3 regions of the Lacrimispora xylanolytica genome follow, and region 2 is predicted to be linked to each of the others. Evidence: riboswitches for the same ligand, from Rfam matches in the RefSeq annotation. Region 2 holds a riboswitch; each other region holds the start of a gene.
The links. A riboswitch is a leader RNA that binds a small molecule or an ion and turns the genes downstream of it on or off. The one in region 2 is predicted to bind thiamine pyrophosphate.

Region 1: another riboswitch for thiamine pyrophosphate. It lies ahead of OW255_RS05540 (thiamine-binding protein); the one in region 2 lies ahead of thiT (energy-coupled thiamine transporter ThiT).
Region 3: another riboswitch for thiamine pyrophosphate. It lies ahead of thiC (phosphomethylpyrimidine synthase ThiC); the one in region 2 lies ahead of thiT (energy-coupled thiamine transporter ThiT).

Annotation. Positions count from the first base shown of each region.
Region 1 covers NZ_CP113524.1:1,149,971-1,154,221, forward strand. The annotation lists gene feoB (ferrous iron transport protein B) at 1-1,377, shown strand, start outside; gene OW255_RS05530 (FeoB-associated Cys-rich membrane protein) at 1,441-1,578, shown strand; gene OW255_RS05535 (transcriptional repressor) at 1,627-2,118, shown strand; TPP riboswitch at 2,260-2,371, shown strand; gene OW255_RS05540 (thiamine-binding protein) at 2,457-2,753, shown strand; gene OW255_RS05545 (ABC transporter permease) at 2,722-3,483, shown strand; gene OW255_RS05550 (ABC transporter substrate-binding protein) at 3,506-4,251, shown strand, end outside.
Region 2 covers NZ_CP113524.1:3,497,583-3,501,833, forward strand. The annotation lists gene OW255_RS16360 (response regulator transcription factor) at 1-592, opposite strand, end outside; gene OW255_RS16365 (ComEA family DNA-binding protein) at 614-1,261, opposite strand; gene OW255_RS16370 (DMT family transporter) at 1,364-1,789, opposite strand; TPP riboswitch at 1,930-2,028, shown strand; gene thiT (energy-coupled thiamine transporter ThiT) at 2,056-2,727, shown strand; gene ablB (putative beta-lysine N-acetyltransferase) at 2,894-3,760, opposite strand; gene kamA (lysine 2,3-aminomutase) at 3,741-4,251, opposite strand, start outside.
Region 3 covers NZ_CP113524.1:805,099-809,349, forward strand. The annotation lists gene thiM (hydroxyethylthiazole kinase) at 1-340, opposite strand, end outside; gene thiW (energy coupling factor transporter S component ThiW) at 360-914, opposite strand; gene thiC (phosphomethylpyrimidine synthase ThiC) at 952-2,259, opposite strand; TPP riboswitch at 2,350-2,458, opposite strand; gene trpA (tryptophan synthase subunit alpha) at 2,502-3,272, opposite strand; gene trpB (tryptophan synthase subunit beta) at 3,265-4,251, opposite strand, start outside.

The DNA of each region.
Region 1 (4,251 bases), 2.2 Mb from region 2:
ATCGACCGGATTGTTACCAACCGGTTTCTTGCTCTGCCTATTTTTGCGGCTATCATGTTCCTCGTATACTATGCATCTGTAACTACCGTCGGCGGCTGGGCTACGGACTGGACCAATGATAACCTGTTTGGTGAAGGCTTTTCCTTCTTTGGCCTTGATGTTCCAGGAATTCCAGTCATAGCAGAAAACATCCTGGTTGCAGTGGGTTGTGCAGACTGGCTTCAGGGATTGATTTTAGATGGTATTATCGCTGGTGTGGGCGCTGTTCTTGGCTTCGTACCTCAGATGTTAGTACTTTTTATATTCCTTGCTTTTCTTGAGAGCTGCGGATATATGGCAAGAGTTGCGTTCATTATGGACCGTATCTTCCGTAAATTCGGTCTTTCTGGAAAATCCTTCATTCCAATGTTGATCGGCAGTGGCTGTGGTGTTCCTGGTATCATGGCTTCCCGTACCATTGAAAATGATCGTGACCGTAAGATGACTATCATGACAACTACTTTTATTCCATGTAGTGCCAAGCTTCCGATTATTGCTCTGATCTCAGGTGCGTTGTTCGGAGGAGCTGCCTGGGTAGCTCCAAGTGCTTACTTTGTTGGAATTGCAGCAATTATCTGTTCCGGTATCATTTTAAAGAAGACAAAGATTTTCTCCGGCGATCCGGCTCCCTTTGTTATGGAGCTTCCGGCATATCACATGCCTACAGTAGAAAATATTTTAAGAAGCATGTGGGAACGTGGCTGGTCCTTTATTAAGAAGGCTGGTACCATCATCCTTCTTGCAACCATCGTAGTATGGTTTACCTCATACTTTGGCTGGGTGGACGGACAGTTCAGACTTCTTGATACCCTTGAACTTGATCACAGCATCCTGGCAGCAGTGGGAAGTACCATCAGCTGGTTATTCGCTCCTCTTGGCTGGGGCAACTGGAAAGCAGCTGTCGCTGCGATCACAGGCCTGATCGCAAAAGAGAACGTAGTAGGAACCTTTGGTATTCTTTACGGTTTTGCAGAAGTGGCAGAAGACGGAAGCGAAATCTGGGGAACTCTTGCAGGAAGCATGACTTCTATCGCTGCTTATTCCTTCCTGGTATTTAATCTTCTCTGCGCTCCCTGCTTTGCTGCTATGGGTGCCATCAAACGAGAGATGAACAGCGCCAGATGGTTCTGGTATGCAGTAGGTTACCAGACGCTCCTCGCTTATGTAGTGGCTCTTTGCGTTTACCAGATTGGTACACTCATTACCACAGGAAGCTTTGGAGTATTTACAATCGTTGCATTTGCATTGATTGCAGGATTTATCTTCCTTCTGGTAAGACCAGGCAAAGACAGTAAAGTTTCAAAAGCAAATTTTAAAAGTGTGGCAGGCGCCAAATAAGTCGCGGTACACGTAGAAAGAGCCTGCATGAAGATGCAGGCTCAACATATGAGGAGGCTCATTATGGGAACAGTGGTTGTACTCTTAGCCGTTATCGGCGCAGTTTCATTGGCAGTCAGAAGCATGGTCCGTGATAAGAAGAACGGAAAATCCATTCAGTGCGGTCAGTCCTGTAAGGACTGCGGAGGACATTGCAGCTAATCGATACCAATTAATAACGAATTAATACCAGTAAACGGAGGTGCCAATATGGAAAATCGTAATGTAATCAGTGAAAAAAGAAAAGTAACCGACTCCAGAAGCTATCGTACATCTAAAATGCAGAAGGACCTCATTATTGAGCGACTAAAGCAAAAAGGATGCAGAATAACTAAACAGCGCCTCACGCTGCTGGATATAATTCTGGAACATGAGTGCTCCAGCTGTAAAGAGATTTATTACAAAGCGTCGAGAGTGGATGAAAGCATTGGAGCTGCAACGGTTTACCGTATGGTAAATGTGCTGGAAGAGATCGGTGCCATCAGCAGAAAGAACATGTATAAGATTGCTTATTCAGAAACCTGCTCTATGGAAAATGCCTGCACAGTGATTCTTGACGATGAAACCACATATCATTTATCTGCAAAGAACTGGAATCTGGTAGTACGGGCAGGACTATCCGCCTGCGGATATTTAAACGATCAGAAGATTTCTTCTATTTCCGTAAAGCCCTGCGAATGTGAACAGGCCGGATGCTACTAATTGACGGTTAGCCTTTGCTAACTAAAAGACGAGTAAAACATAGGAATATAGGAACCAGATTGAAAGTGACAGCAGCCATTCAATACCCATTGGGACCCGGCCAGCTTGACATTCCCGCTGGTTCGATGTATACTTTCAAAGAAAATTAAAAAGGGGTGCTGGATGAAGTCCGGCTGAGATAAAACCGTCTTGTTTTAAACCCTGTAACCTGATCTGGATAATGCCAGCGTAGGAAACTTTCAGGCTCTGCCTGTTAACCCGCCCGGATATCCGGGCGGGTTTTTTCATACCAGCCCTACTGGGCATAACGCACATAACAGGAAAAGGAGAGAACACATATGAATGCAAGCGTAGCAATTCAAACACTTCCAGAGGCTAAGAATGATGAGGATTTAATCCGTATTGTAGATGAAGTTATTGATTATATTAAAAGCACGGGACTGACTTATTATGTTGGGCCGTTTGAGACTGCCATTGAAGGAGATTATGATGAACTGATGGATATTGTAAAGGAATGCCAGCATATCGCCATTCGTGCAGGCGCTCCTTCTGTGGCCGCTTATATTAAAGTTACCTACCGGCCGGAAGGTGAGGTATTGACCATTGATAAGAAAGTCACAAAGCATCACCAATAAGCTTTGGTCCTGTTCCGCGGTATTGGGGCTTTTGCTCCTGTGGCAGGGGATATGTTCCGCCGGTATCATAGAAGCCTATCTTCTGCCGTCTCCCGCCAGCGTGGGACGTGCACTGATCACGGAGTTTCCGGCACTGATGGAGCATGGGAAGATAACGCTTAAAGAGGCATTTGCAGGACTTTTTCTTGGAGTGGTACTGGGATTTTTTATCGCTGTTATCATGGATCATTTTCATGGACTTTACCGGGCAATTTATCCGGTGATTATACTTACCCAGACCATTCCTACGGTGGCCTTAGCCCCTCTCTTAGTATTGTGGTTTGGTTATGAAATGACACCAAAGATCATACTGATTGTGCTGACCACATTTTTTCCTGTTGCCATCGGACTCCTTTCCGGCTTTCAATCCGTTGATCCGGATGAAGTCACCTTGCTTCGGTCCATGGGCGCAGGAAATGTAAGTATTTTTCGTTATATCAAGCTTCCGGGAGCCATGGGGCAGTTCTTTTCCAGCCTGAGGATTTCCGCATCCTATGCAGTAGTAGGTGCGGTCATCTCCGAATGGCTGGGGGGATTTGGCGGCCTTGGCGTCTATATGACCCGGGTGAAAAAGGCCTTTGCCTTTGATAAAATGTTCGCAGTGATTATTCTCATATCAGTCATCAGCCTTCTTCTCATGAAGGGGGTTGACTACCTCTCGAAAAAATGTATGCCATGGGAAGAAATCTAACAGAATTAATTTGGAGGAAACAATGAAAAAAATCATAAGAAAAGCAGGGAAAGCAGTTTTACTTGCAGCGGCACTTACTGCATCCTTAAGTGCCTGTAAGAAGCAGGAAACGCAGACAGGTAATACAGAAGCAGAGAATTTAAAGAAAGTAACATTTGTTCTTGATTGGACGCCTAACACCAATCATACAGGCCTTTATATTGCACAGGAAAAAGGATATTTTAAAGATGCCGGACTTTCTGTTGATATTGTACAGCCACCGGAAGATGGGGCAGCCGTTTTAGTCGCCTCAGGAAAAGCGGAATTTGGCATGGCATTTCAGGATACCATGGCCCCGGCACTGGTTGGGGATAATGCCTTACCGATTACAGCTGTGGCAGCTGTGATTCAGCATAATACTTCTGGAATTATCTCCAGAAAAGGGGAAGGCATGGATACTCCCAAAGGACTGGAAGGGAAAAAATATGCTACCTGGGATAATCCAGTGGAAAAAGCCATGATAAAAGATGTGGTGGAAGCGGATGGCGGAGATTTCTCCAAAATAGAGATGATTCCAAGTACAGTGACCGATGAAGTTTCTGCTTTAAAAACAAAGTCAGTGGATGCCATCTGGATTTTCTATGGCTGGGCAGGCGTTAAGATGGAAGAAGAAAAACTGGATACCGATTATTTTCAATTTGCAGATTTAAATCCGGTGTTTGATTATTATACACCTGTTATGATAGCCGGTAATGATTTCTTAAAGAATGATCCGGAAACGGCAAGAGC
Region 2 (4,251 bases):
TACGGACATCTCCGGTGTCCATGGCCTTATTCCCCCAAACAAACGTAAGAAGCTGTTCCCTGCTGTAGACCTTTCCAGGATTGCAGGTCAAAAGCTCTAACAGATCAAATTCCTTGGCGGTCAGATTAATCTCCTTATCGCCAATAAAAACACGTCTGCTGTCACGGTCCAGCTTTAAATCTCCTGCGGTAACAAGACGTCCTTCATCCTGACGATCCCGTCTGCCCTTTTTGGCATTCCGGCGCATGATTGCCTTGATTCTTGCCTTTACTTCCAGAATATTAAAAGGTTTCGTAATATAATCATCAGCCCCGTACTCCAGTCCAAGAATCTTATCCATATCGTTGCCCTTTGCTGTCAGCATAATTATGGGCATCTCGGAAAACTCTCTGATTGCCTGGCAGACCTCATAACCATCAAACTTCGGAAGCATGACATCAAGTAAGACCACGTCGTACTCCTTCTGTTTTGCCAGACTGATGGCTTCCTCTCCGTCATACGCACAATCGACGTCCATGCCATCCTGCTCCAGGCTGAATCTCATGCCCTTCACAATTAATTTTTCATCATCCACTACTAAAACACTTGCCATCTCACACCTCTGTCTTCTATCTTAAACCGTTATATCGTCTTTTATCTTTTGAAATGCTGCATCCTTGATCCCGGATATATTCATAATATCCTCGATCCGTTTAAATCCACCGTGGCTGTCCCGGTACTTTATGATGTCACCCGCTTTGGCTTCTCCGACACCTCTTAAAGTCATCAGTTCTTCCTTTGAGGCAGTGTTTATATTAAGCTTGGAATCTTTCTTTCCGGTTTCTCCTGAATTCGGATTTCCAGCGGTCACTGCTTCTTCTCTGCTTAAGACCACAATCTTCATGCCGTCTCTGATCCGTTCTGCCATATTCAAATGCTCCGGTGCTGCCTGGGGGGTGAAGCCTCCAGCCTTTTCCACGGCCTCAAATACTCTGCTTTCCTCTGAAAGCTGGTACACGCCAGGAAAAACCACCTCTCCGCAGATATGTATATAGCAGGGCAGACTCCCCTCAGCCAATGCATCTGAGAAACTGCTGCCCTTAGATTCTTCTGATATCTTTTCCTGGGAAACAGTGCCTGAGGTTTCTTCCATCTCTTTTGTTGACGGTGATAATTTGGTACTATCTGTCCGCTGATAGGAAAACCTGCTTACGGTATAGCATATGCCTGAAATTAAAATACATAAAACGAGTAAAATTAATTTCGCTTTCTTATATTTCATGATATCCCTCCTGTTACAAAATTTGGATAAAAAGGATACCATCTTCAGCCTATGTTATTATTCTACCGAAAGAAATACGTAAATACAAGCACTATTTCCAAATTAATTAAATATCATGATTCCGATGATAGCCACTACGGCACCGATCAGCTTTTTCCACTCAAATCCTACCTTTTCCACACCAAAGAGACCGAAAAGCTCAACGCCATAAGCCACGATGATCTGGGATACCACAATAACAAGGGCTGCTTTGGCAGGTCCTAAGGTACTCATGCTTCGAACGACCGTATAGGTGATGAACGCGCCGATGATACCTCCCACGAGCATGTATTTTGGATGCACATTAAGAAGGTCTGTAACATTCTCCCGGCCTGAAAAATACCATAACACCAGACAGGTCAAAAATGCAGTGAGCTGCACCCAGCCTGTAGACACCCACATGCTGGTCTGCTTGGTCACTCCTGTATTTAAGACTCCCTGGATGCTCATAAGTGCCCCTGAAATAAGGGCGATTATAAAGCCTGTCATAAATAACCTCCTTTGTTCCTGTTTTCTTTTTCTGCTATATACTAGGTTGTGCCTTATTTGCTTTTTTATGCAAATATTATCATTTGACACAACTTGACAAGGGATACCAATTGCGTTATACTCACAGCAACAAATAAATGTTCACACGCTAGGGGAGCCTCAGGCTGAGATTGGTCGTTACCTAACCCTCACTACTTGAACCGGTTAATACCGGCGTAAGGAAGCATCAGTAGTCCCCTCCTGCGCATATAAAAGGAGGTATTTTTATGTCTTTTTTTCTGAATTACTCCGCTGAGAATGCGGAATATATGCTGACCACGGCAGGATATACAGCTGTGATCCTGTTGTTAGCAGCAGTCTTTTTTGGTTTTCAGTTCTTTTCAAAGTCCCAGGATACAACGCCTCATGTAAAGACCCAGCGTATGGTTTACTGTGCAGGCGCCATGGCTCTTTCTCTTGTGACTTCCTTTATTAAGTTTGCCTCACTTCCATTTGGAGGCTCCATCACCCTGTTTTCCATGCTGTTTATCTGCCTCATTGGCTATGTCTTCGGATTAAGAACAGGAATCATGACTGGGGTTGCTTATGGAATTTTGCAGTTTATCATGAATCCATATATATTCGCTCCCATTCAGGTGCTCCTTGATTATCCTCTGGCATTCGGTGCCCTTGGACTGTCTGGCTTGTTTCGCAATAAAAAGCATGGACTGGTGGCTGGATATATCACAGGCGTTATAGGACGATATCTCTTTCATGTAATCTCCGGTTACATATTTTTTGCTTCTTATGCACCGGAAGGTACCAATTCCATGATTTATACCCTGGTATATAACGCCACTTACATTCTCCCAGAGTTAATTGTAACCGTTATTATTCTTTATATGCCTCCTGTATTTAAGGCAATCACCCAGGTAAAGCGGCTGGCAGTAAGCGAATAAGCTTGATAAGAAGAAGGCGGCCTTTAAACCGTCCTCCAAACAACAGAACATAACATCTGACGTTTGGGGGACGGTTTTTTATGACAAAGAAATACTGTGCTCCTTTTCTGCCTCATCCTTAATTATTTTTCAACGACGTTTGATAGCTGCAATGCATTGTTGATATTTAATTAATAGGATGAATATTTTTTGTCCAGATATTCATATCTTCAAATGCACCGCATATATTACAATTATTTATTAACCTGCCTGCATATATGTATTCGTGTTTACATAACACCATATTAATGCCAGTATTTATAGCTCTGGACAGACTATATAAAGTAATAAAGTTCCTGTTTAAAAGCTCTGATTCCAACTCATTTATAATATTGGACAGAACCCCTTTTCCCCTGTATTCTGCATAGGTGGCGCAATCCGTCATTTCAGCATTCAGATTCACTATGTCCATATCCGCTGAAGCGATCCCAATTATCTTTCCCTCTAATTCAGCAATCTTATACAATACGTTTCTATTCATTGTTTGACTTAGATAATCCTCGTCATATACAGGGGTAGGATATGTCGAAAACACGGCTGAAAACAAAGCAGCGATTTCTCTTATATCTCTTTGTGTCGCGGTTCTAATGCTATATGGCAGAGTGTTACTGCCACCGGCAATATATTTTCCATGTTTCTTTATGCACTGCCTGACCAACATATCTTTCTCTACAGAATTAGCAGCAATTTTTCTTTTGCTGTCTATAAAATAGGACAAACAATATGCATCTTTTCCCTTGAAAAATCCAGCTATCTTTCCTTCGATATTAAATCCTGCCTCAGTAAATATCTTCAAATTAGATATATCGGTATTAACTATTATTTTACCCGCCTGATTTACCGTTGCAACGTCTATTATTTTTTCTAAGGCCTGAACCGATATGTTACTGGAATCAAGTATTTTCACGCGTTTATTCATGTTGTCCAGATATATTTTTATTGTATCTATTGTAATTTTACAATCATTTTCAGCATCACATTGAAATTTTTTCATGATATCTTGCTCTCCTGTCTATTCGTACATTGCTCGCTGGTATCAGGCAAGTACACTCATTTTTTAAGAGTTTCTCCACCCCCTTATATTCATCTTTTTTGTATTTATCACAAATACCACACTGCTTACATGTATGGGTTTTATCCACCGGTTCCGTATACGTACATATAACACCTTCATAGTTTCTTAGAATTACTTTTTCCGGCGATTGAGATATCACATATTGCGGATTAACTGGTATCTTACCACCGCCCCCTGGTGCATCTATTACAAAGGTTGGCACTGCAAATCCTGAAGTATGGCCACGTAATAACTCTATGATCTCAATTCCCGCCGCTACTGGTGTACGAAAATGTTCAATGCCCTCAGACAGATCACATTGATATATGTAATAAGGTCTTACCCGATTAACTACCAATTGCTGCACAAGTGACTTCATAATAGATGGACAGTCATTTATATTCTTTAATAATACAGACTGGTTACCTAGT
Region 3 (4,251 bases), 1.8 Mb from region 2:
CCAGCTCCTGAATCAGTTCTGTTCGAAAGGGAGTGCTTCCAATGCCAACCGGGTCAAGAATCACGGGAATACCCAAACGATTTGCTTCCATACCAGCCGCTATCATGACGTCCAGAGTAGATTCTCTAGGAGTTCCGATATTTAAAAGAAGGCAGTCAGAGAGCCTGGTCATTTCCTTAACCTCTGCCGGGTGATCTGCCATAATGGGAGAGCCGCCGCAGGCTAGAACAACATTGGCTACGTCCTTGGCTGTGACATAGTTTGTAATGCAATGGATCAAAGGGTGTTTTTCCCGTACTGTCTGAGGCAGAGCAGTATAGTCTTCCAGATTCATTTTCATTTTAATATCCTCTTCCTTTCTATTCCTTGATCAGCCGGTTAAGATGAGAAACCAGGCCAAGACGGCGGAAAATTTCGAATAAGGCAGCTGCCATCAGCGTCCCGCACACCGTGCTCAATAAAAATGGAACGACAAAAAAGAAGACAGCTATATCCTTACCCATAAAAAAGACAGCCAGGGGATAGGAAACCAGTGCGCCAATGATGCCCGTTCCTCCAATTTCGCCAAGACAGGAAAAGAGAAGCTTGCCTGTTTTTTGAAACAGGAGAGCGGAAAGAAAAGCACCTATCATACTGCCTGGGAATGCCAGCAGGCTTCCGGTACCAATTAAATTGCGAATCAGGGAAGTGCAAAACGCGGTCAAAACCCCATAAAATGGGCCAAGGAATATTCCGGCCATAACATTGACCAGATGTTGAATGGGAAAGCATCTGGAGGCACCGATGGGGATAGAAAAGCCGGAGAGCGCCACGGTAACAGCAGCCAGCATACCACTTAGTGCCAATTTTTTTATTCTGGACCTTTGGTTTATGTAAGAGCCTTTTCGTATCACTGCTTTTGTATTTTGATTCATGATAATTCCTCCATTTCCGATTGTTTAGAAAAAACCATCATTCATCAAAGATCGTAATTTTTTCCCCTTCCAGAATTCGGTTCATGTTTTTCATGGCGCAGAAATTTCCGCACATGGAGCAGGTATCCTCTTTTTCGGGTTTTGATGTTTCCCGGTAACGTCTTGCTTTTTCCGGATCAATGGCTAGCTTAAACATGGTTTCCCAGTCAAGACGCTTTCTGGCATCGCTCATCTGACGGTCCCATTCCTTTGCTCCCTTTATTCCCTTTGCAATATCAGCCGCATGGGCCGCGATCCTAGCAGAGATGATTCCTTCCTTCACATCATCCCCGTCAGGCAGCCTTAAATGCTCCGCTGGGGTGACATAGCATAAAAAGGCAGCTCCTGCGGCAGCGGCTATGGCTCCTCCGATGGCAGAAGTAATGTGGTCATATCCAGGGGCAATATCAGTGACCAGAGGACCAAGAACATAAAAAGGGGCTCCCTTGCAGATCGTCTCCTGAATCTTCATATTGGCAGCAATCTGATCCAGAGGCATATGTCCCGGCCCTTCAATGATAACCTGTACATCTTTCTCCCAGGCTCTCCGGGTCAGCTCTCCAAGTGTAACAAGCTCTTCAATCTGAGAAATATCAGACGCGTCTTCAATACAGCCCGGACGACAGGCATCTCCAAGGCTTAAGGTGACATCATGCTCCTGACAAATTTCTAAAATACGATCATAATGCTCGTAAAATGGATTTTCTTCCCCGGTCATTTCCATCCAGGCAAAGATTATGGAGCCGCCTCTGGATACGATGTTGGTCAGCCGCTGGGCATCCTTAAACCTGCGGGCGGTCTGCTTGTTGATGCCGACATGAATGGTCATAAAATCCACTCCGTCCTTTGCATGCATTTCTACAATATCAATCCACTCCTTGGCAGTAATCTCACCAAGGGCCTTGTGGTAATAAACAACCGCGTCGTAGATGGGAACGGTGCCAATGATGGCGGGACATTCCTCGGTCAGTTTTCTGCGGAATTTTCTGGTGTCCCCGAAAGAACTTAAATCCATAATGGATTCTGCTCCCATGGAAACGGCGTCCTGAACCTTTTTAAGCTCCAGGTTCAAATCATTTAAATCCCTGGAGGTGCCAAGGTTTACGTTGATCTTTGTCTTTAACATGGACCCGATTCCATTGGGGTTTAAGCAGGTGTGATGCTTATTAGCCGGTATGGCAACCTTGCCTTCTGCCACCAGGGGAAGAAGCTTTTCTGGCTCCCATTGCTCTTTTTCTGCGACCGCCATTAATTCCTTTGTCCGAATGCCTTTTCTGGCAGCATCCATCTGTGTGGTGTAATTCATTTGTGATCCTCCTTTTATTTTGCCGGAGGGACTGACGAGAACATGTGCAAATAAAAAGAGCCCATACCAACAGGCACAGGCTCAGAGAATAGATTCGTCTCGTATAAATCCCTACGTTGGCATTACCCAAATCAGGTTATAAAGGTCGAAGTTTGATTACTTCCTCTCAGCCCGCTTACGAGCTCCCTCTTGTGGCATTAGTGTAACACCGGGGCAAATCATTGTCAAGATGAAAAAGGGGATTATGATATGGCAGCTTTCATTTCTCTCACATAGGAGCAGATTGGCTCGATGCAGTCAGCACCGTATCTGGCAGCCAGTTTAACAATGGCACTGCCAACGATCACCCCATCTGCATACCGGCTCATTTCCGCTGCCTGCTCCGTGGTGGATATCCCAAATCCGATGGCGCAGGGAATGTTCTTAGTCTCCTTTACCAGAGAAATCATATCTCCAAGATTCGTGGTGATTTCTTTTCTTACTCCGGTAACGCCCATGGAGGAGACGCAGTAGACAAAGGCTTCTGCCTCAGCCGCGATGGTCTTTATTCTCTCCTTAGAGGTAGGTGCGATCAGGGAAATGAGATCGATGCCGTACTGATTGCAGTAGGGTTTTAATTCCTCTTTTTCCTCAAATGGCATATCAGGAACAATAAGGGCATCAATGCCGCATTCAGCCGCATTTTTTATGAACCGTTCACTGCCGTAAACGAAGATTGGGTTTAAGTAAGTCATGAAAGCCAGTGGAACGCTGGTCTTCATGCGGATTCTTTTTACGGACTCAAAAATCTTATCCGTTGTGGTGCCGGCCAAAAGAGCACGGGCATCCGCTTCCTGAATTACAATGCCTTCTGCCACCGGATCGGAAAATGGTATCCCGATTTCAATTAAGTCTGCTCCGGCCTTGGCCATGGCAGGGATCAGTTCTTCTGTGACAGAGAGATGGGGATCCCCTGCTGTGATAAATGGGATAAATGCTTTTCCTTTTGAAAATACGTCTGTAACTCTACTCATAAATTTGTACCCCCTTATAACGGGCTATGGCAGCGACATCCTTATCGCCACGCCCGGATAGATTAATGACAATGACTTCATCTTTTCCCATGGAAGGCGCAATTTTCCTGGCATGAGCAATGGCATGAGAGCTTTCGATGGCAGGGATAATTCCTTCCACCCGGGATAAATATTCAAATGCCTCTACCGCCTCATTGTCAGTAACTGGAACATATTGTGCACGTCCGGAATCATGGAGATTTGCGTGCTCCGGCCCGATACCAGGATAATCAAGACCTGCGGAAATGGAGTATACAGGAGCAATCTGTCCGTATTCATCCTGGCAGAAGTAGGATTTCATGCCATGAAAGATACCAAGAGTCCCTTTTGATATGGTAGCCGCATGTTGATCGGTATCAATGCCGTGTCCAGCCGCCTCACAGCCAATCATCTTTACAGAAGATTCTTTAAGGAATTCATAAAAAAGTCCCATGGCATTGCTGCCGCCGCCCACACAGGCGATTAAAAGATCAGGCAGCTTCCCCTCTGCTTTTAAGATCTGAGAGCGGACTTCCTTGCCAATGATGCTTTGAAAGTCCCTGACAATGGTAGGGAAAGGGTGAGGGCCCATAACAGAACCAAGGACATAGTGAGTATCCTCCACTCGGTTGGTCCATTCCCTCATAGTTTCATTGACGGCATCTTTTAAGGTCTTTGTTCCGCTGGTTACAGGGTGGACTTTGGCACCTAAAAGCTCCATGCGGAATACATTTAAGGCCTGGCGCTCTGTGTCCTCTTCTCCCATGTATATCTCACATTCCATTCCCATGAGAGCCGCAGCGGTAGCAGTCGCCACACCGTGCTGTCCGGCACCGGTTTCTGCAATGACTCGGGTCTTGCCCATTTTTTTAGCAAGAAGAACCTGCCCCAGGGCGTTATTGATCTTATGGGATCCGGTGTGGTTTAAATCCTCTCGTTTTAGATAGATTTTCGCTCCACC